2 regions of the Chenggangzhangella methanolivorans genome follow, and region 1 is predicted to be linked to the other one. Evidence: predicted binding sites of a transcription regulator. Region 1 holds the regulator's gene; the other holds the start of a gene.
The links. Region 1 encodes PhoB, which activates phosphate uptake and scavenging genes when phosphate is short. Its sites were predicted from a motif close to TGTCATNNANCTGTCAT; they were not measured.
Positions count from the first base shown of each region.

Region 2: ACFOWB_RS23400 (putative 2-aminoethylphosphonate ABC transporter substrate-binding protein) is a predicted target of PhoB. The motif match lies at 3,084-3,100, and genes of this name have one in related genera.

Region 1 is NZ_JBHRXS010000003.1:148,220-157,932, forward strand. It holds gene ACFOWB_RS01095 (M48 family metallopeptidase) at 1-515, shown strand, start outside; gene ACFOWB_RS01100 (type 1 glutamine amidotransferase) at 530-1,243, shown strand; gene phoB (phosphate regulon transcriptional regulator PhoB) at 1,387-2,088, opposite strand; gene phoU (phosphate signaling complex protein PhoU) at 2,133-2,843, opposite strand; gene pstB (phosphate ABC transporter ATP-binding protein PstB) at 2,861-3,643, opposite strand; partial or broken gene pstA (phosphate ABC transporter permease PstA) at 3,707-4,585, opposite strand; partial or broken gene ACFOWB_RS01125 (DUF3333 domain-containing protein) at 5,063-5,554, opposite strand; gene pstC (phosphate ABC transporter permease subunit PstC) at 5,547-6,929, opposite strand; gene ACFOWB_RS01135 (PstS family phosphate ABC transporter substrate-binding protein) at 7,098-8,150, opposite strand; gene ACFOWB_RS01140 (ATP-binding protein) at 8,336-9,574, opposite strand.
Region 2 is NZ_JBHRXS010000016.1:302,700-312,412, forward strand. It holds gene ACFOWB_RS23390 (putative 2-aminoethylphosphonate ABC transporter permease subunit) at 1-699, opposite strand, end outside; gene ACFOWB_RS23395 (putative 2-aminoethylphosphonate ABC transporter ATP-binding protein) at 696-1,796, opposite strand; gene ACFOWB_RS23400 (putative 2-aminoethylphosphonate ABC transporter substrate-binding protein) at 1,992-3,011, opposite strand; gene phnY (phosphonoacetaldehyde dehydrogenase) at 3,130-4,581, opposite strand; gene phnA (phosphonoacetate hydrolase) at 4,703-5,947, opposite strand; gene ACFOWB_RS23415 (2-aminoethylphosphonate--pyruvate transaminase) at 6,142-7,314, opposite strand; gene ACFOWB_RS23420 (LysR substrate-binding domain-containing protein) at 7,423-8,289, shown strand; gene ACFOWB_RS23425 (EamA family transporter) at 8,339-9,196, opposite strand; gene ACFOWB_RS23430 (GcvT family protein) at 9,372-9,713, opposite strand, start outside.

The sequences.
Region 1 (9,713 bases):
CGCGGCTTCCCGAACGGGTGCCGCTCGCCCCGGGCGAGATCGTGCCGTTGCGCGGCGTCGCGCATCGCATCTCGCTTCGCCCCGGCATGCGCGGCCTCGTCCGGATCGAGCCCGGCCAGCGCGGCCGCGAGCCCGAGATCGCGGTCTACGGCCTGCCCGAGCACGCCCCGCGCCGCGTCGCCGACTTTCTCAAGCGCGAGGCGCGCCAGGCCTTCGTCGAGGCGGCGGGCCGCCACGCGGCGGCGCTCGGAGTCACGATCGGCAAGATCGTCATCAAGGACACGACCAGCCGCTGGGGCTCGTGCTCGGCGGCCGGCGACCTCGCCTTTTCCTGGCGCCTGATCCTCGCGCCGACCTATGTCCTCGACTATCTCGCCGCCCATGAGGTGGCGCACCGCCGCGAGATGAACCACGGGCCGCGCTACTGGGCCAATGTCGAGCGGCTCTTCCCCGACTATGAGCGGGCCGAGGCGTGGCTGCGCGCGCACGGCGCCGCGCTGCACCGCTACGGCTGAAGGAAGCGACCGGCATGCGCGTCCTCGTCTTCCAGCACCTTGAGGTCGAGCATCCGGGCTCCTTCCGGGAATTCTGGCGCGACCGGAACGTCGAGTGGACCACGGTCGAGCTCGACGCCGGCGACGAGATCCCGCCGCTCAAGGGCTTCGACCTGCTCGCCGTCATGGGCGGCCCGATGGACGTCTGGGAGGAAGACCAGCACCCCTGGCTCGTCGCCGAGAAGGCCGCGATCCGGCGCTGGGTGGCGGAGCTGAAGCGGCCCTATTTCGGCATCTGCCTCGGCCACCAGCTCCTCGCCGTCTCGCTCGGCGGCGAAGCGAAGATGATGGCCTCGCCCGAAGTGGGGCTCGGCGACGTCAGCCTGACCGATGAGGGGCGCGCCGACCCGCTGTTCGCCGGCCTGCCCGAGCGCGTCCAGACGTTCCAGTGGCATGGCGTCGAGGTGACGCGCCTCCCGGAAGACGCGGTCGCGCTCGCCTCGAACGATGCGGCGGCGGTGCAGGCGATGCGGGTCGGGGCGAACGCCTACGGGGTCCAGTTCCATCCCGAGATCGTCGCCGAGACGGTGGCGGACTGGCGGCGCATTCCCGAATATTGGGCGAGCCTGCAGAAGGCGCTTGGTCCGGACGGCGCGGAGAATCTCGCGGGGGAAGTCACGCCGCTACTTCCGGCATTTCGCGAAACCGCGGCTGCGCTCGACCGCAATCTGACAAAAATCGCCGGCTAACAACAATTGTTTCGCGCCGGCGGGAGCCGTCTTCTCGCGCCTTCGCGCGGGTATGCGGCTGGGCGTGGCGCTCGCTTAGAACGCCACGCATTCCCGGCTGTCGCCGACGTGACGACCGGCGCTTCAGGGACGATCGAAGACCCTCAGCTCGCGCGAGAGAACGTTTCGTCGAACGAGTAGCCCGCGCCGCGCACCGTGCGGATCGGATCGGGCTTGCGGCCGCGGTTCAGCGCCTTGCGCAGCCGCCCGACATGGACGTCCACGGTGCGCTCGTCGATATAGACGTCCCGGCCCCACACGCCGTCGAGCAGCTGCTCGCGCGTGAAGACGCGGCCGGAGGACTGCATCAGGAACTCGAGCAGACGGAACTCGGTCGGCCCGAGATGGACCTCCCGCAGCTGCCGACGCACGCGCCGGTTCTCACGGTCAAGCTCGATGTCGCCGGCCTTCAGCGTCCGCGACACGTGCTCGGGCTTGGTGCGCCGGAGCAGCGACTTCACCCGCGCCACGAGCTCGGGAACCGAGAAGGGCTTCACCACATAGTCGTCCGCGCCGGTGGCCAGGCCCCGGATGCGTTCGCCCTCCTCGCCGCGCGCGGTGAGCATGATGATCGGCAGACGTTCGGTCTCGCGCTTGGCGCGCAGGCGCCGGCAGAGCTCGATCCCCGAGACCCCCGGCAACATCCAGTCGAGCAGGATGAGGTCGGGGGTCGCCTCGGAAAGGCGCACCTCGGCCTCGTCCCCGCGCGCAACGCTGTCGACCTCGTAGCCTTCGGCTTCGAGGTTGTAGCGGAGCAGCATGGTGAGCGGCTCTTCGTCTTCGACGATCATCACGCGCGGGTTCATGCGGCCAGGCCTCTCCTGAGGTCAGTCGGTCGAAGTCGCGAGGGTCAGTCGAAGTCCGCGCTGACGAGGTCGGCCTTGGGCCGGTCTTCGGTCAACGGGACGCCGTGCACGACGTAATACACCGTCTCGGCGACGTTGGTGGCGTGGTCGCCGATGCGCTCGATGTTCTTGGCGCAGAACAGCAGATGCGCGCAGAAGCCGATGTTGCGCGGATCCTCCATCATATAGGTGAGGAGTTCGCGGAACAGCGAGTTATAGAGCGCGTCGATCTCGCCGTCATGCGTCCACACCTCGAGCGCGCGCTTGTCGTCGCGGCGGGTGTAGGCGTCAAGCACCTCCTTGAGCTGCGCGAGCGTGAGGTCGGCGATGTGCGCAACCCCGCCGGCGAGCTTGGGCGGCTGGAACTGGCCGTCGAGCGCGACCACGCGCTTGGCGATGTTCTTGGCGAGGTCGCCGATGCGCTCGAGATCGTTGGCGATGCGCAGCGCCCCCACCACCTGGCGGAGGTCGATCGCGACCGGCGCGCGGCGCGCGATCGTCATGATGCCGCGCTCCTCGATCTCATGCTGGAGGCGATCGATCGCGCGGTCCCACTCGATGACGCGGCGGGCGAGCGGGATGTCGCGGCGAACGAGCGCGTCGACGGACTCGCCGACGAGCTTCTCGCAGAGCCCGCCCATCTCGGCGAGCTTGTCGGCGAGCTGGTTGAGGTCGTCGTCGAACGACGAGACGATGTGGTTGTCGGCGAGCGACATGGCTCTCCTCCTGAAACTCAGCCGAACCGGCCGGTGATGTAGTCCTGGGTGCGCTTGTCGTTCGGGCTCGTGAAGATCTTCTCCGTCTCGCCCGTCTCGACCAGAATGCCCAGATGGAAGAAGGCGACGCGCTGGGAGACGCGCGCGGCCTGCTGCATCGAATGCGTCACGATCACGATGGTGTAGTTGCGTCGGATCTCCTCGATCAGCTCCTCGACGCGCGCGGTCGCGATCGGGTCGAGCGCCGAGCAGGGCTCGTCCATGAGGATGATCTCGGGGCTCACCGCGATCGCGCGGGCGATGCACAGACGCTGCTGCTGGCCGCCCGAAAGGCCGGTGCCGGTGTCGTTAAGGCGGTCCTTCACCTCGTTCCACAGGCTCGCCTTCTTGAGCGAGGACTCGACGATCTCGTCGAGCTCCGCCTTGTTCCTGGCGAGGCCATGGATGCGCGGGCCGTAGGCGACGTTCTCGTAGATCGACTTCGGGAACGGGTTCGGCTTCTGGAACACCATGCCGACGCGGGCGCGCAGCTGAACGACGTCCAGGCTCGGATCGTAGATGTTCTGGTCGTCGATCTGGATGAGGCCGGAGACCTTGGCGCTCGCGACCGTGTCGTTCATGCGGTTGATGCAGCGCAGGAAGGTCGACTTGCCGCAGCCCGACGGTCCGATGAAGGCCATGACGGCCTTCTCGGGAACGTCGAGCGTGACGTTCTTCAGCGCGTGCTTCTCGCCGTAATGCACGTTGACGTCACGGGCGATGATCTTGGGCTCGCCCAGAGGCTGCGGGCGGGCGCCGATGTTGGCGGGGGCGGATTTGGCGACGGCGGTAGCGTCCATGAGAAAAACTCCTTCAGAAACCGGTCACCAGCGCCGCTCGAAGCGCTTGCGCAGGAGAATGGCGAGCCCGTTCATCGCGAACAGGAAGAGCAGAAGAACGAGGATCGCGGCCGAGGTCTTGGCCTGGAATGCGACTTCCGGCAGGTCCGACCAGAGATAGATCTGGACCGGGAGCGCCGTGGTGGCGGAGGTGAAGCTCGTCGGAACGTCGACGATGAACGCCACCATGCCGATGAGGAGCAACGGCGCGGTCTCGCCGAGCGCGTGGGCCATGCCGATGATGGTGCCGGTCATGATGCCCGGCATCGCGAGCGGCAGGGTGTGGTGGAACACCGCCTGCTGATGCGAGGCGCCGACGCCGAGCGCGGCCTCGCGGATCGACGGCGGCACCGCCTTCAGCGCGGCGCGCGACGCGATGATGATGGTCGGCAGCACCAGAAGCGCCAGCACGAAGCCGCCCACCACCGCCGAAGACCGCGGCATGCCGAAGAAGTTCAGGAAGATCGCGAGGCCGAGCAGGCCGTAGACGATCGAGGGCACGGCCGCCAGATTGTTGATGTTGATCTCGATGATGTCGGTCCAGCGGTTCTTGGGCGCGAACTCCTCGAGATAGATCGCCGCGCCGACGCCGACCGGCAGGCAGAACACGAGCGTCACGAACATCGTCATCAGCGAGCCGACGAGCGCGCCGAGGATGCCGGCCTGCTCGGCCTCGCGACTGTCGCCGCTCGTGAAGAAGCCGGTGTTAAAGCCGCTGTCGACGAGGCCCTTGGCCTTGAGCGTCTCGAGCCAGGCGATCTGCTGGTCGCCGACGCGGCGCTCGTTCTCGGGCGTCTCGAAGGTCAGCACCTTCCACTGGCCCGCCTGGGCGGCGTTCTGGTTGGTGAGCGGGGTCAGCGCCACGCCCTCGATGCGGTTCGCCGAGAGGCTGTTGACCTTCACGAGGCCGCCGTTGATCGAGACCAGCAGGCTCGGGAGCTTCGGATCGAGCTTCTCGGCGCCGCTTCCGTCCTTGAAGCGGGTTTCGAAGTCGGCCGCCTCGCCGGCGAGCGTCTCCATCTGAGCTTGGAGGCTGGAGGCGTCGCTGTCGATCTTGCCGAGCGCCGCGGTCGCGACGTCGATCTTGGACTGGTCGCCAGTGGAGCGCGCGCCCGCGAGGTTGGCCTCGGCGGCGGGACGATCCGCCACGACGCCGTCGCGCAGGCTTTTGAGACGCTCGACCGTGAAGCGGCGCTCACGGGCCTTCTCGGAGAGATCGGTCTTGATCTCTTCGAGATCGCTCTGGAAGGCAGGGTTCGAGGTCTCGATGACGACGTCGCCGGTGACGGCGCTCGGCGTCGCGACGCCCTTGCCCTCTTCCTCTTCGATCTTGGTGACGGCGCCCTTCAGATAGAGGTCGGCGTCGTCGGAGAACAGCGCGCGGGTCGAGACCTCACGGCCGATCAGCGCGGGGTCCGCCATCACGGCGGCGCGAAGGTCGTCGCTCGCGCCGTTCGACAGCAGGCCGTTCAGCTGGCGGCGTTCGGCGCGCCCCTTAACCTCGGGGAACAGCGCCTGATACGACGCGCGCACCGCCTTGTTGTAGTCGCCGCGGGCGAGCGAGGCCGCCGATCGGTCGCCCGACGGGTCGACGTCGGAGGCTTCCGGGGTCGCCGAGAGCGAGAGATGCGTGGTGGTGAAGGCCGGCCACGCGTTGCTGACGATGTCGGTCATCAGGATCACGAGGAAGGCGGCCGCGAAGGCGATCGCCCCGATGCCGTAGGCCTTGAAGCGGGCTTCGGCGCGGTAGCGCTTGCGGACGCGGGCGCGCGCCTCGTCGGAGTCCATCGCGTGTCGCATGGTCCGGTTCGTCGTCGCGGTGACGTCAGTCATACTGTTCCCGATACTTCTGGACGATGCGCAGCGCGATGAAATTCAGCACGAGGGTGAAGAAGAAGAGCACGAAGCCGAGCGCGAAGGCCGAGAGCGTCTTGGCGCTGTCGAACTCCTGGTCGCCCACGAGCAGCGTCTTGATCTGCACCGTGACGGTGGTGACCGCCTCGAGCGGGTTGAAGGTGAGGTTGCCGGCGAGGCCGGCCGCCATCACCACGATCATGGTCTCGCCGACCGCGCGGGAGATCGCCAGCATGAAGGCCGAGACGATGCCCGGGAGCGCCGCGGGAAGGATGACCCGCTTGATGGTCTCGGACTTGGTCGCGCCCATGCCGTAGGAGCCGTCGCGCAGCGACTGCGGCACCGCGTTGATGACGTCGTCGGAGAGCGACGAGACGAACGGGATGATCATCACGCCCATCACGAGGCCCGCCGCGAGCGCGCTTTCGGACGCGACGTTCAGGCCGAAATATTCGCCCGTGGAGCGGATGAACGGCGCGACGGTGAGCGCGGCGAAGAAGCCGAACACCACGGTCGGAACGCCCGCCAGCACCTCGAGGATCGGCTTGGCGACCGCGCGGACCTTGGGCGAGGCGTACTCGGCCATGTAGATCGCCGCGAAGAGACCGACGGGACCGGCCACCAGCATCGCGATCAGCATGATGAGGGTGGTGCCGGCGAAGAGCGGAACCGCGCCGAACGCGCCCGACGAACCGACCTGGTCGGAGCGGATCGCCGTCTGGGGCGACCACTGCGTGCCGAACAGGAACTCGTACCACGGCACCTTGGAGAAGAAGCGCAGCGTCTCGAACAGCACCGAGAACACGATGCCGACGGTGGTCAGCACCGCGACCGAGGCGCAGGCGACCAGCATCCAGGTGACCCAGCGCTCGACGCCGTTGCGGGCGCGGAACTCGGCCGAAAGCTGGCGGGCGCCCCAGTAGAAGCCGAGGATCGCGAGCGCGAGGCCGACGACCAGCAGGCTCCAGTCGGTGACCGTGCGCCAGAAGTTCAGCATGTCGGCGCCCGCGGAGATCGCCGGGTCGACGCCCTCCATGCGGATGCCGGAGGCGATCTGGTAGATCTCGCGCAGACGCGCGCCGTAGGTGAGCTCGTCGGTGGGCTTCAGGCCCGGGGGCAGCGCCGCGATGGCCTGCGCGTCGACGATGCGGTGGGCGACCATCAGCCAGACGATCAGCCAGACCAGCATCGGGGCGACGGCGGCGAGCGCCACGTATCCGCCGTGATAGCTCGGGAGCGAGTGAAGCCGGGCGACGCCGCCGCCGGCGATCGCGAAGCTCGCGCCTTTCTGGCGACCCGTGACATAGGCGCCGGCCGCCACCAGCAGCATCGCGGCGATGTAGATCAGCATCATGAAGATGCGCGCTCCCCGTGGGCGCTCGGAAACTCTGGGATCAGGACATGCGGCGGAGGCGGCTCCGCGGAGCGCTCCCGCCGGCCCCCGGCGAACTGTCCGCCGGGCCGAAAGGCCGACCGGCCCGGAAAGCGACGCTCTCCGGGCCGGCGGTCGAGACGTCGGACCTTACGAGGCCGGAGCGCCGATGGTCTTCAGAGCCTTGGCGGCGTCCTCAGAGGACTTGGCGAGCTCGGCCGGGAGCGGGACGAGGCCCTTCTCGCCGAGATAGCCTTCCTCGCCCATCGCCTTGTCGGAGGCGTACTCGGCCAGGAACTCCTTGAGGCCCGGGATCACGCCGATGTGCTGCTTCTTGAAGTAGACGTACAGCGGACGCGACACCTTGTAGGAGCCGTCGGCGATGCCCTCGAAGGTCGGGGCCTTGCCTTCGATCGAGGCGCCCTGGATCTGCGAGGCGTTCTCTTCGAGGAACGAGTAGCCGAAGATGCCGACGGCCTTCGGGTTCGCCTCCAGCTTCTGGACGATCAGGTTGTCGTTCTCGCCGGCGTCGATGTAGGCGCCGTCCTCGCGGACCGTCTTCCAGACCTTGTCGAAGGCCTTGCTGTCGGACTTCTTAAGGGCCGCGAGCGCGTCGATCTTCTCGGCGCCCTTCTCCATCACGAGCTCGAGGAACGCGTCACGGGTGCCCGAGGTCGGAGGGGGACCGAGCACTTCGATCTTCTCGGCCGCGAGCGACGGGTCGATGTCGTTCCAGTTCTTGGCGGTGTTGGCGGCGAGCTTGCCGTCGGCGCCCGGAACTTCCTTGGCGAGCGCGAGGAAGAGCTGCTGGCGGGTCAGCTTGAAGGCCGGGCCCTTCTTGGAGTTGGCGATGACGATGCCGTCAAAGCCGATCTTGAGCTCGATGATGTCGGTCACGCCGTTCTTGGCGCAGTCTTCGAACTCGGACTTCTTGATGGCGCGCGAGGCGTTCGCGGCGTCCGGATGGCCGGCGCCGACGCCGGCGCAGAACAGCTTGAGGCCGCCGCCCGTGCCGGTCGACTCGACCACCGGGGTCTTGAACTGGCCGCCCTTGCCGAACTGCTCGGCCGCCGCGGTGGTGAACGGATACACGGTCGACGAGCCGACGATGCGGATCTGGTCGCGCGACTGCGCGTTGGCGGCGCCGGCGGCCAAGAGGCTGCAGCCGAGCGCGAGCGCGCTGGTGAGCGTGAGGAGTTTCACGTGTCTCTCCTGTTTGAGACTGGCTGTTCTGTCATCCGCGCCGCCACGCTTTCGCAGGCGGCGCAAAACCTTCGACGGGCCGCTTTGGAACCCTGCCGACCGGGACCGTACTGGCCCCTCGCTGCTCTTCTATGACCTTCACATGACAGTTGGATGACGCGCCGGAATCCCTCAAAACTGAGGGGTCAGCTCGCGCGCTTCAGATCCTGCCCGACATTGGCGGGCGCATCCGCGGGCTCCAGCAGCGCGGTGAAGGTCGCGCCGTCGCCGGCCGCGCTCTCGATGGTCAGGCGACCACCATGGCGCTGGAGGATGTGCTTGACGAGCGCCAGGCCAAGGCCCGTGCCGCCCTTGTCGCGGCTGTCGCCGACATCGACGCGGTAGAAGCGTTCGGTCAGGCGCGGCAGGTGCTCGGGCGCGACGCCCGGCCCGTAGTCGCGGACCACGAGGCGGGCGCCTTCCGCCCCCAGATCGACCCCCACGTCGACCCGTCCGCCGGACTGGCCGTATTTCACGGCGTTCTCGATGAGGTTCTCGGCGACGCGGATGAGTTCGTCGCGGTCCCCGCGCACGCTGGCCTGAGCGAGCGTGAGCGCGATCTCCACGCCGCGCTCGCGGGCGAGCGGCTGCAGGCTGTCGGCGACGCCGCGCACCAGCTCGGCGAGATCGACGACGCTGCGGGGCTTCACATGGGCCTTGAGCTCGATCCGCGACAGCGACAGAAGGTCGTCGATCAGCCGCGACATGCGGTTGGCCTGGGCGCGCATGATCTCGAGGAATTTTTCGCGCGCCGCGACGTCGTTCTTCGCCGGGCCCTGAAGGGTCTCGATGAAGCCGAGCAGCGAGGCGAGCGGGGTCCGCAGCTCATGGCTGGCGTTGGCGACGAAATCGCCGCGCATCCGCTCGGAACGGCGCTGCTCGGTGAGGTCGCGCAGCGCGACGACGGTCAGCACGCCGGCGCCGGGGCTGAGCCGCGTCTGCGCCACATGGGCCTCGCGCCAGCGCTCCACCGGCGCGCGTTCGACATAGAGCACCGTCTGGGGCGCGCTCGACGCGGCGCGCACGGCCTCGAGCACCTCGGGCGCCCGAAGCGCGAAGGAGACCGGCTCGCCGATGCGGATTTCGCCGAGCGCGGCGCGGGCGCGCTCGTTGAAGACGGTCACGAAGCCGCGACGATCGAGCACAAGAACGGGGTCGGGAAGTCCCGACAGGATCGCGGAGAGCTCCTCGCGCAGCGCCTTGACGCCGCCGCCGACTTCGCGCGGCGCGGGCGCCGATGCGCGCGGCGCGACCGCGGTCGCCAACAGGACCACGGCGAAAGCGAGCAGCCCCTCCCAGGGCCCGAGCCGCCCCGCGGCCACAACGCTTGCGAGCACGAAGGCCGTGGCGAGCAGGGGCCACCGGGCGGACGCGAGCCACGCCAAGCGCCGCTCGGGCGCGATCAGCCGTCTTGCCCTCTGGAGTCGTTCCGCCATTTTGCGACGCGACGCGCTTTCCGTCCGGTTGTTCGAGTCAGGGTTAGACACTCGACACCAGGTCGGTGACAACCCCGCGACACGGAGC
Region 2 (9,713 bases), on a different contig from region 1:
GATGCCGAAGTCGGTGATGACGAGCGTAAACACGACGAAGGCGGCCGAGATCAGTCCGTAGCGCGCGCCCGGCAGGGTGATGGTCCAGAAGATGCGGGCGCGGCTCGTGCCCATGGCGTCGGCCGCCTCGCGCAGGCGACCGTCGGACAGCGAGAGCGCGGTGGTGAGGATCAGCAGCGCGTGCGGGAAGGTGTAGAGCGCCTCCGCCATCACGATGCCGATCGGCCCGTAGAGCGAGCGGCCCATCATCCAGGACTTCAAAAGCCCCTGGTTGCCGAAGAGATAGATGAGCGAAAGGCCCGCGAGCAGCGAGGGCGCGAAGATCGGCAGAAGCGCGGCGGCGTAAAGCGCCCCCTTGAGCGGCGCGCAGGAGCGGGTCAGCGCATAGGCGAAGCCGAAGGCGAGCGGGATCACGATCGCGGTCGCGAGCCCCGAGACCCACACGCTGTTGACGAGCGACGCCATCAGCGTCGGGTTGCCGGCATAGGCCAGGAAGTTCGCGAGCCCGACGAACTGGCCGTCGGTGTTCTGCGCGCTCTTCGACAGAAGCGCCCAGAGCGGCAGCGCGATGATGAGGACGAGGACGCCGGCGATCGCCGCGATCATCAGACCCGCCGCCTGCCGCTCGCTGACGATCGGCGCCGCGCGCGGGGCCTTGGCCGGAGCGATGGCCGGCATCCGGGCGGCGATCTCGCTCACGACGGCGCGCCCGGGAACACCCGGAGGCTGTCGGGCGGGAACGCCACCGGCCGCACGTCGCCCTCGGCGAGGCCGAGGTCGCGCATGGCGTTGGCGGGCACGTCGGCCGAGATGACGAGGCCGCTGGAGCCGGTCGGCTCCAGCCGCGCGCGACAGAAGGAGCCGAGGAAAGCGAGTTCGCCGATCCGCGCCTCGAAGCGGTTGGGGGTGGCGTCGTCGAGCCCCTGCAGCCGCGCCGTCTCGGGCCGCAGCGCGAGCCGCACGGGCGCGCCGACCGAGCCTTGCGCGTCCTCGGCGACCGTGAACTCGATGCCGCCGACCCGCACCCGGCGCGGACCCGCGAGGACGCCGTCGAGGAACGTCATGTGGCCGACGAAGTCCGCCACGAAGGGGGTTCTGGGCGCGCCATAGATTTCGGACGGCGCGCCGACCTGCTCGATCACGCCGTGGTTCATCACCACGATGCGGTCGGCCATGGCGAGCGCCTCCTCCTGGTCGTGCGTCACCATGATGGTGGTGACGCCGAGCCGCTGCTGGAGATCGCGGATCTGGTCGCGCAGCCGCACGCGCACCTTGGCGTCGAGCGCCGAAAGCGGCTCGTCGAGCAGCAGCAGGCCGGGCGAGGTCGCGAGCGCCCGGGCGAGCGCGACGCGCTGCTGCTGGCCGCCGGAAAGCTGGCCCGGAAACTTCTCGCCCTGATCCGGCAGGCCGACCAGCGCCAGAAGCTCGGCGACGCGCTCGGCGATCTCCTTGCGCGGCCGGCTGCGATTGACGAGGCCGTAGCCGACGTTCTTCGCGACGGTCAGGTTCGGAAACAGCGCGTAGGACTGGAACACGATGCCGAAGTCGCGCTCGGACGGCGGCGCCTTCGAGACGTCGCGGCCCCCGATATGGATCGAGCCCTCGTCCTGCGGGTCGAGGCCGGCGATCGCGCGCAGCAGCGTGGTCTTTCCGCAGCCCGACGGCCCGAGGAAGGACACGAACTCGCCGCGCGCGACGTCGAGGTCGATGTTTTCGAGCGCCGTGAAGGCGCCGTAGCTCTTCCGCAGGCCGCGGACGCTCAGGAACGGATCTGCGATCGGCTGGGATGCGGTCATGGCTCGATCCTCTGTCGCGTCGCTGTCTCGAGGAACTGCGTGCTTCGAGACGCCTCGGCTTCGCCAAGGCTCCTCAGCATGAGGGAGGTGGGCGGATTTCCCACTCCAGAATGGCGTCCTCAACATTCCTCATGCTGAGGAGCCCGAAGGGCGTCTCGAAGCACGCGCAACGCCTGCTCCGAGACGCCTGAGCGCTTACTTCTTCGGCGCGGCCTTGGACTCGTAGCGCTTCGACCACTCGGCGAGCACGCGCTCTCGGTTGTCCGCCATCCAGCCGAGATCGTTCTTGATCATGGCCTTGTCGGCGCCGGCCGGATAGTTGGCGGGCGGGCTGTCGGCGCCCGGATAGGCCACCACGGCGTAGGTCTTGGCGAACAGCTTGTTGGCGTCCTCGGTCGCGACCCAGTCGGCGATCTTCCTGGCGGCCTCGGCGTTCTTGGTTCCCTTCACGATCGCCGCGGCCTCCATGTCCCAGCCGACGCCGCCTTCGGGGAAGATGACCTCGATCGGCGCGCCCTTGGTCTTCTCGGAGGCGCCGCGCATGTCGAGCGCGAGCCCGACGAGCTGCTCGCCGCGCGCGGCCTGGACGCAAGGCGCCGAGCCCGAGTGCAGATAGGCGGCGATGTTCTCGTGCAGCCCGTCCATGAACTGCCAGCCGGCGTCCTCGCCCATCGACTGGAGCCAACCCGCGACCATGAGATAGCCGGTGCCCGACGACGCCGGATGCGGCATCACGATCTTGCCCTTGAAGTCGGGCTTCAGCAGATCCTTCCAGGACTTCGGGGCCGCGACCCCGCCGGCTTCCGCCGTGTTGAAGCAGACCGCGCCGAGGAACGCGTCCATGCCGGTCCAGGCATAGGGCTCCTTGGAGTCGCGGAACTCGGGCTTCAGCTTGTCAACGCCGGCGGGCTTGTAGGGCTCGAGCAGGCCCGCCTTCTCGAACATCAGCAGCGAGGAGGCCGCGAGCCCGATCACCATGTCGGCGCGCGGATTGTCCTTCTCGGCGAGGAAGCGGGCGGTGATGACGCCGGTCGAGTCACGCACCCACACCACTTCGGCCTCGGGCACGGCCGTCTCGATCGCCGACTTGAAGGTCTTGAGCTGGTCGTTTTCGAGCGCCGTATAGACCGTCACCTTCGCCTTGTCGGCGAAAGCAACGTTTGGCGTCGAAAGCGCAAGAGCGGCCGTAATGCCGGCCAAGATCCACGTCTTCACCGTCGCATATCCCTGTGTTCGACGCCGCTAAGCGGCCAAATAAAAAGTAACGTCTTCTTATATTGGACCTCTGTGACACTTCATTGACAAGAAGTGTTTTTAGTCACTTCGCCTAAACTTACGCCGCCCAGGGCATCGACCAGGTTCGTACGTTTGTGAAGCTCTTCATCGCCTCCACGACGCCTTCCTTGTAGCCAAGGCCCGAATCCTTGATTCCGCCGAAGGGCGACATCTCGATCCGGTAGCCCGGGACTTCCCAGACATTGACCGTGCCAACCTCGAGCTCGGCCACGAAGCGCGACACGTAGTCGAGCCGATCGGTGCACACGCCCGAGGAGAGGCCGTAGTCCGTCGAGTTCGAGATGCGGATGACCTCCGCGATGTCGTCCGGGCAGCGCACGATCGGGATCACGGGCCCGAAGGTCTCCTCGTGCACGAGCTCGCAGTCGTAGGGCACGTTGTCCACGACCGTCGGGGCGAACAGCGCGCCCTTGCGCGGCGCGCCGTGCAGCACCTCCGCGCCCTTGGAGACGGCGTCGTTCACACGGTTCTCGAACAGGATCGCGGAGCGCTCGTTGATCACCGTGCCGACGTCGGTCGCGGGATCCATCGGGTCGCCGGACTTCAGCTTCTTCGCCTTCTCGACCACGAGCCGCGAAAACTCGTCGGCGACCGCGTTCACCACCAGGATGCGCTTCACCGCCGTGCAGCGCTGGCCGGAGTTCTTGGTCGCGCCCGTCACCGCAAGCTCGGCGGCCTTGTCGAGGTCGGCGTCCTCCATGACGATCAGCGGATCGTTGCCGCCGAGCTCGAGCACGATGCGCTTGTACCCGGCCGTGTTGGCGATGTGCTTGCCCACTCGCACCGAGCCCGTGAAGGTCACGAGGTCGGCGTCGGGGTCGGTGATCATGGCGTCGCCCATGGTGGACGGGTTGCCGGTCACGACCGACAGCATCTCGGGCGGCAGGCCCGCCTCGTAGAGCACGTCGGCGAGCGCGAGCGCGGTGAGCGGCGTGAGCTCGGTCGGCTTCAGCACCAGGCGGTTGTTGGTCGCGATCGCCGGCGCGAGCTTGTGGCTCACCATGTTGAGCGGGTGGTTGAACGGCGTGATGGCGGAGATGACGCCCAAGAGCGGCGTGCGCGTCGTGAAGATCTTGCGCGCCTTGCCGTTCGGGGAGATGTCGCAGGAATAGATCTCGCCGTCGTCCTTGATGGTGAGCTGCGCGGCGAACGACCAGACGTCGTAGGCGCGGCTCGCCTCGTAGAGCCCGTCCTTCCAGCAGAGCCCGGTCTCGGCGACGATGAGGCGGGCGAAGTCTTCCCGACGGTCGCGCAGGAGTTCGGCCGTGCGCTGCAGGATCTGCTGGCGCTCGTAGCGGGTCAGCTTCGGCTTGAAGGCGCGGGCTTTCTGGAAAGCCTCGCGCACATGCTCGGCGCGCGCCGCCGGCACGGTGCCGACGACCGAATTGTCGTAGGGGTTGAAGACCTCGACGATGTCGTCGGTCTGCACGAGCTTGCCCGCGATCCGCATGGCCTCGCGGCGGAAGGGCGGCTTGACGTTGGCGTTCATCGGCTCGCTTTCCGTGTCTCCGCCGTCATGCCCGGCGAAGCCGGGTATCCACGACTTGGTCGTGAAGCGTGGCGGTTCAGAAGTCGTGGATGCCCGCAAAAGCGGGCATGACGGTCGTGTTTCACCGCACCAGGTTCAGCGCGACGTCGAAGACGTCGAAGTTGCGAAGCGTGCGGCCCTCGGGGACCTCGATCGGCCGGTTCGCGATCATCGGCACGACCTGTTCGGTGAGCCCGCCATGGCTGCGCAGCGGCTCGGTGAGGCCCGAAAGGTCGTGGCGCGCGGCCGACGTACCGAGCACCTTATGGCGGTCGCACAGCACCACGACGTCGCCGATGCGGTCGGCCGGAAGCTCGAAGCGCTTGCACGCCTCGATGGCCGGGATCGCCACCGTGACGCCCTCGATGTTCCTGGCGATCTCGACCACCGCCTCGCGGTGCTTGGGATCGACATAGACGGTGGCGAAGGAGCCCAATGCGCCGTGATGCGCGACGTAAGGGTCGGTGATCGGCAGGATGACGCGCGTGACGCCCGCGCCGAGCTTCTCGTCGAGGATCTCCTGCAGATAGATGACGTCGGGCGAGCCGTCCGCGAGATGCTTGTCGTTCATGCCGTGGTCGGCGGTCATGACGAGCGTGCAGCCGGCCGCGTCGAGTTCGCCGACGTAACGGTCGAACATCGCATAGAAGCTGTTGGCGAACTCCGAGCCCGGCGCCGCCTTGTGCTGCACGTAGTCGGTGGTCGACAGATACATGACGTCCGGCCGGAAGCCGTTCAGCAGCTTCACGCCCGCGGCGAAGACGAATTCGGAGAGGTCGGCGCTGTAGACCTCGGGCAGCGGCTTGCCGACGAAGTCGAGCACGTCCTCGATCCCGTTCTCGGCCATGTTCGCGCGGTCGGCCTTCTCCGACGAGAAGGCGATCGCGGTCCCCTTCGAGAAATCGAGGCCCTTGCCGAGCAGCGTGCGCAGCTTGTCCTTGGCCGTCACCATCGCGACCTTCATGCCGGCCTTCTGGAGCTCGGCGAGGATGGTGGGCGCGCGCAGGAACTTCGCGTCGTTCATCATCACTTCTTCGTCCTTCTCGCGGTCGAAGAAGAAGTTGCCGGCGATGCCGTGCACCGAGGGTGGGCGGCCGGTGATGATCGAGAGGTTGTTGGGGTTGGTGAAGCTCGGGATCACCGAGAGCGCGGTGGTCGAGGCGCCGGTCTTCATCAGCCTGTCGAGGTTCGGCGCGAGGCCGGCCTCGATCGCGGCCTCGATGTAGCCGGGCTCGGAGCCGTCGACGCAGATGACGACGACGGGCTTTTCGGGCCGTCGATACGTGCGCCCGTTGGCGAGGACGTCGGAGCCGATGTTCACGTGCATGTTCATCCCGGAAGCTCCCGTTTCAAAAAGACCTGCATCGATCAACTGCGTCCTTCGAGACGGCTTCCTCCGGAAGCCTCCTCAGGATGAGGACCGTTGAACTGCTGCGCTCCCGGCGTCCTCAACATCCCTCATGCTGAGGAGGCCCGGAGGGCCGTCTCGAAGCACGCACTTCGCGCGCCCCAAGGCGTCGTTCACGCCGCCGTCTTGAGCCCCACGCCCATTTCGTCGAGCACTTCGGCCACCACGCCCACGAAGGCGCTCATGTCGGCCGCGTGGAGATCGCCGATGCAGCCGATGCGGAAGCTTTCCGCGACCGTCAGCTTGCCCGGATAGATCACGTAGCCGCGGTCCTTCAGCGCGTCGTAGAAGCGCTGGAACGCGAAGCGCTCGTCGGCCGGCATCCGGAACGTCACGATGATCGGGGCCTGGCGCGCCGCCGGCAGCAGCGTCTCGAAGCCGAGCCGCGCCATGCCGTCGATCAGGATGCGGGCGTTGTCGGCGTAGCGCTCGCCGCGGCCCGCGACCCCGCCCTCGGCCCAGAACTCCTGCAGCGCCTGATGAAACGCCACGATGACGTGGATCGGCGGCGTGAAGCGATACTGGCCGGTCTTGGAGATCGCCTGGTGCTGGTCGTGGAGGTCGAGCACCAGCGTGGTGGCGTTCCCCTTGGTCTCCTCGAGCGCGGAGGCCCGCGCCAGCACGAAGCCGAGGCCCGGCACCCCCTGGATGCACTTGTTCGACGAGGCCGCGACCGCGTCGAACGTCACCTCGCGGGCGTCGAGCGGCAGCGCGCCGAAGGCGCTCATGGCGTCGATGAGGAGGCGCCGTCCGTGGCGCTTCACGAGCGCGGCCACCGCCTCGACGGGATTGCGGATGCCGCTCGTGGTCTCGCAATGGACGACGAAGACGTGGGTGATCGCGGCGTCGGCCTCGAGGATCTGCTCGATCTCGGCGAGGTCCGGAGGGGTGTCTTCCGCGGTCTCATGCACGACGGCGGCGCGGCCCGCGATGTCCAGGATCTTCTTGGCGCGGAGCCCGTAGGCGCCGTTCACCAGCACGAGGCACTTAGCCGAACGCGGCACGAAGCTCGTCAGCATCGCCTCGACCGCGAAGGTGCCGGAGCCCTGCATCGGCACGGTGACGAAGTCGGCCTCGCCGTGGATGATCTTCGGCAGCCCCTCGAGCACCGCCGTGTTGATCGCGATGAAGGTCGCGTCGCGCGAGCCCCAGTCGTGGACCATGACCTCCTTGACCGACTTCGACGTGGTCAGGGGCCCCGGCGTCAGCAGCAGCGGATCGCCGGTGACGGACTGGGCGGGCGCCCTTGCGGGCGTCTTGGCGGAAGCGGTTCGGGCGGAAGACATCGGGCGTTTCCTGTCCTGAAGTCGTTGACCGTGAGAGCACGCTAGCCCGCGGGCTTCCGATAGGTCCAATATCGTGTTTCAATCTCATGCATAGATGGAGCCTATGCATTGGCGATCAGCGGAACGGGGCTCGCGGCGTTTCACGCGGTGGCGCAGGCCGGCGGCTTCACGAAAGCCGCGCGGGCCAGGAACGTCAGCCAGCCGACGCTGTCGGCGCAGGTGCGGGCGCTCGAAGAGGCCTATGGCGTGCGCCTGTTCGACCGCGTCGGCCGGAGCGTGAAGCTCACCCCGCTTGGCCAGAGCCTTCAGGTCATCACCGCGCGTCTGTTCGCCGCGGAGGACGAAGCCGAGGCGCTGCTCGCGGGCGTTCGCACCCTGTCGCGCGGGCATCTCAGGATCGCGGCCGACAGCGCCGCCCATGTGATGCCCGCGCTCGGGCGCATCCGGGAGAAGCATCCGGGGCTGACCTTTTCGCTTACGATCGGCAACTCGTCGGACGTGCTGACCGAGCTTCTGAACCATTCCGCCGACGTCGGCGTGACGGCGAAGCAGACGTCGGATCCGCGCATCCGCTCGGTGCGGCTGATGAGCGACCGGCTCGTCGGCTTCCTGCGCGACGACCACCCCTTCGCCAGGCGCGACACGACGCCGATCGAGGCCTTCGAGACGCAGGACGTCGTGCTGCGCGAGCGCGGCTCCATCACCCGCGAGGTGTTCGAGGCGCGGCTCGCGGAGGCGGGCGTGCGCCCCGGCCATTTGCTCGAGGTCCAGACCCGCGAAGCCGTGCGCGAAGCGGTCATGACGGGTTTCGGAATCGGGGTGATCTTCAGCTCGGAGTTCCGCGAGGGCGAGGGGCTGAAAAGCGTGGAGATCACCGGCGCGGACCTGAGCGTCGCCGAATACGCCGTGTGCCTGGAGGAGCGGCGCCGCATCCCGCTGGTCCGCAGCTTCATGGACGCGGTGCAGGCCGACTAGGGCGGGGACGCCGGCCGGTCCCCTCTCCCGCAAGCGGGAGAGGGAAGACCTACCCCATCCGCATCAGCACGAGGGCGCAGACGATGAGCGCGGCCGCGCCCGCCCGGCTCCATTGCAGCGGCTCCTTCAAGAGCACCACCGCGATGAGCGCCGCGAACAGCACGCTCGACTCCCGCACGGCCGCGACCAGCGGGATCGGCGCCACCGTCATGGCCCAGATCGCGATCCAGTATGAGCCGAGCGACATCGCTCCGCCCGCGAGCCCCTGGAGCAGATATGGGCGCATCGGCGCGAGGCCCGCCGCGCCGCGCCGCCAGAGCGCGTAGAGCACGAGCGGAAAGCCGTCGATCACGAACAGCGCCGAGGAATAAGCGTGCGGGTCGCCGGCGGTGCGCGCGCCGATCCCGTCGACCAGCGTGTAGCCGGAGATCATGAGCGCGGTGAGCCCGGCGAAGCCGAGCGCGACGGGGTCGAAGGCCTGGCCCTTCCGCCGCCCGAGAAGCGAGATCAGCATGACGCCGCAGCCGAGCGCCGCGATCCCCGCCCCCTGCACGGGCGAGATCGCCTCTCCGACGAGCGCGACGCTTGCAAAGGCGGTCACGAGCGGCGCCCCGCCGCGCGCGATCGGATAGATCTGGCTCATGTCGGCGCGGGCGTAGGCGGCGGTGAGCGCGAGATAATAGCCGAGGTGGAGCGCGATCGAGGCGATGAGCCACGGCCAGGCATCGAGCTTCGGGAAGCCGAACCAGACGAGGCCCGGAAGCCCGACGACGCCGGCGCCGGCGGTCACCAGCGCCATGGCGAGGAACGGCTCGATCCTGAGCTTCAGGAACGCGTTCCAGCCGGCGTGCATCGCGGCGGCCGCGAGCACCGCGAGGAAGACGTGCGGCTCCATGCCGGTCGTCATGACGAATAGGATCTGCGTGCTTTAAGGCGCGCCGCGCTCTTGTCCCGGACCTGATCCGGGACCCAGAACCGACGCCGCTCGCCGGAAAGAGCGCTGTCGCAGGATCGCGGCGTTTCTCTTTCAGAGGCGGTCGGTTCCGGGTCCCGGATCAGGTCCGGGACAAGGGGGGCGCGGTTCATGCGGTTTTCCTGCGCCGGTCAAGCGGCGCTTTGACCATCTTCGCCGCTTCCGCATCGCAGAACGGCGTCAGGCTCGCCGTCACGGCCATGAGTTCGCCCGCGACGTCGATCGCGAAACTGCGGGCGTCGAGCCAGCGCTGGTCGATCCGGCGATCCGCCCGGACCCAGGCGAGCGCCGCGATCCCGCCGAGCGTCGCGCAGAAGGCCGCCGACGTCACTTCCCCGACGGGCTCGCCGTCGGCCAGAAGGAGTTCGCCGCCCCAGACCATCTGCGCGCCGGGCTCAGGCCCCAGCAACGACACCAGCCGCCGCTTCGGCGTGACCCGCTCCTGGCGCGC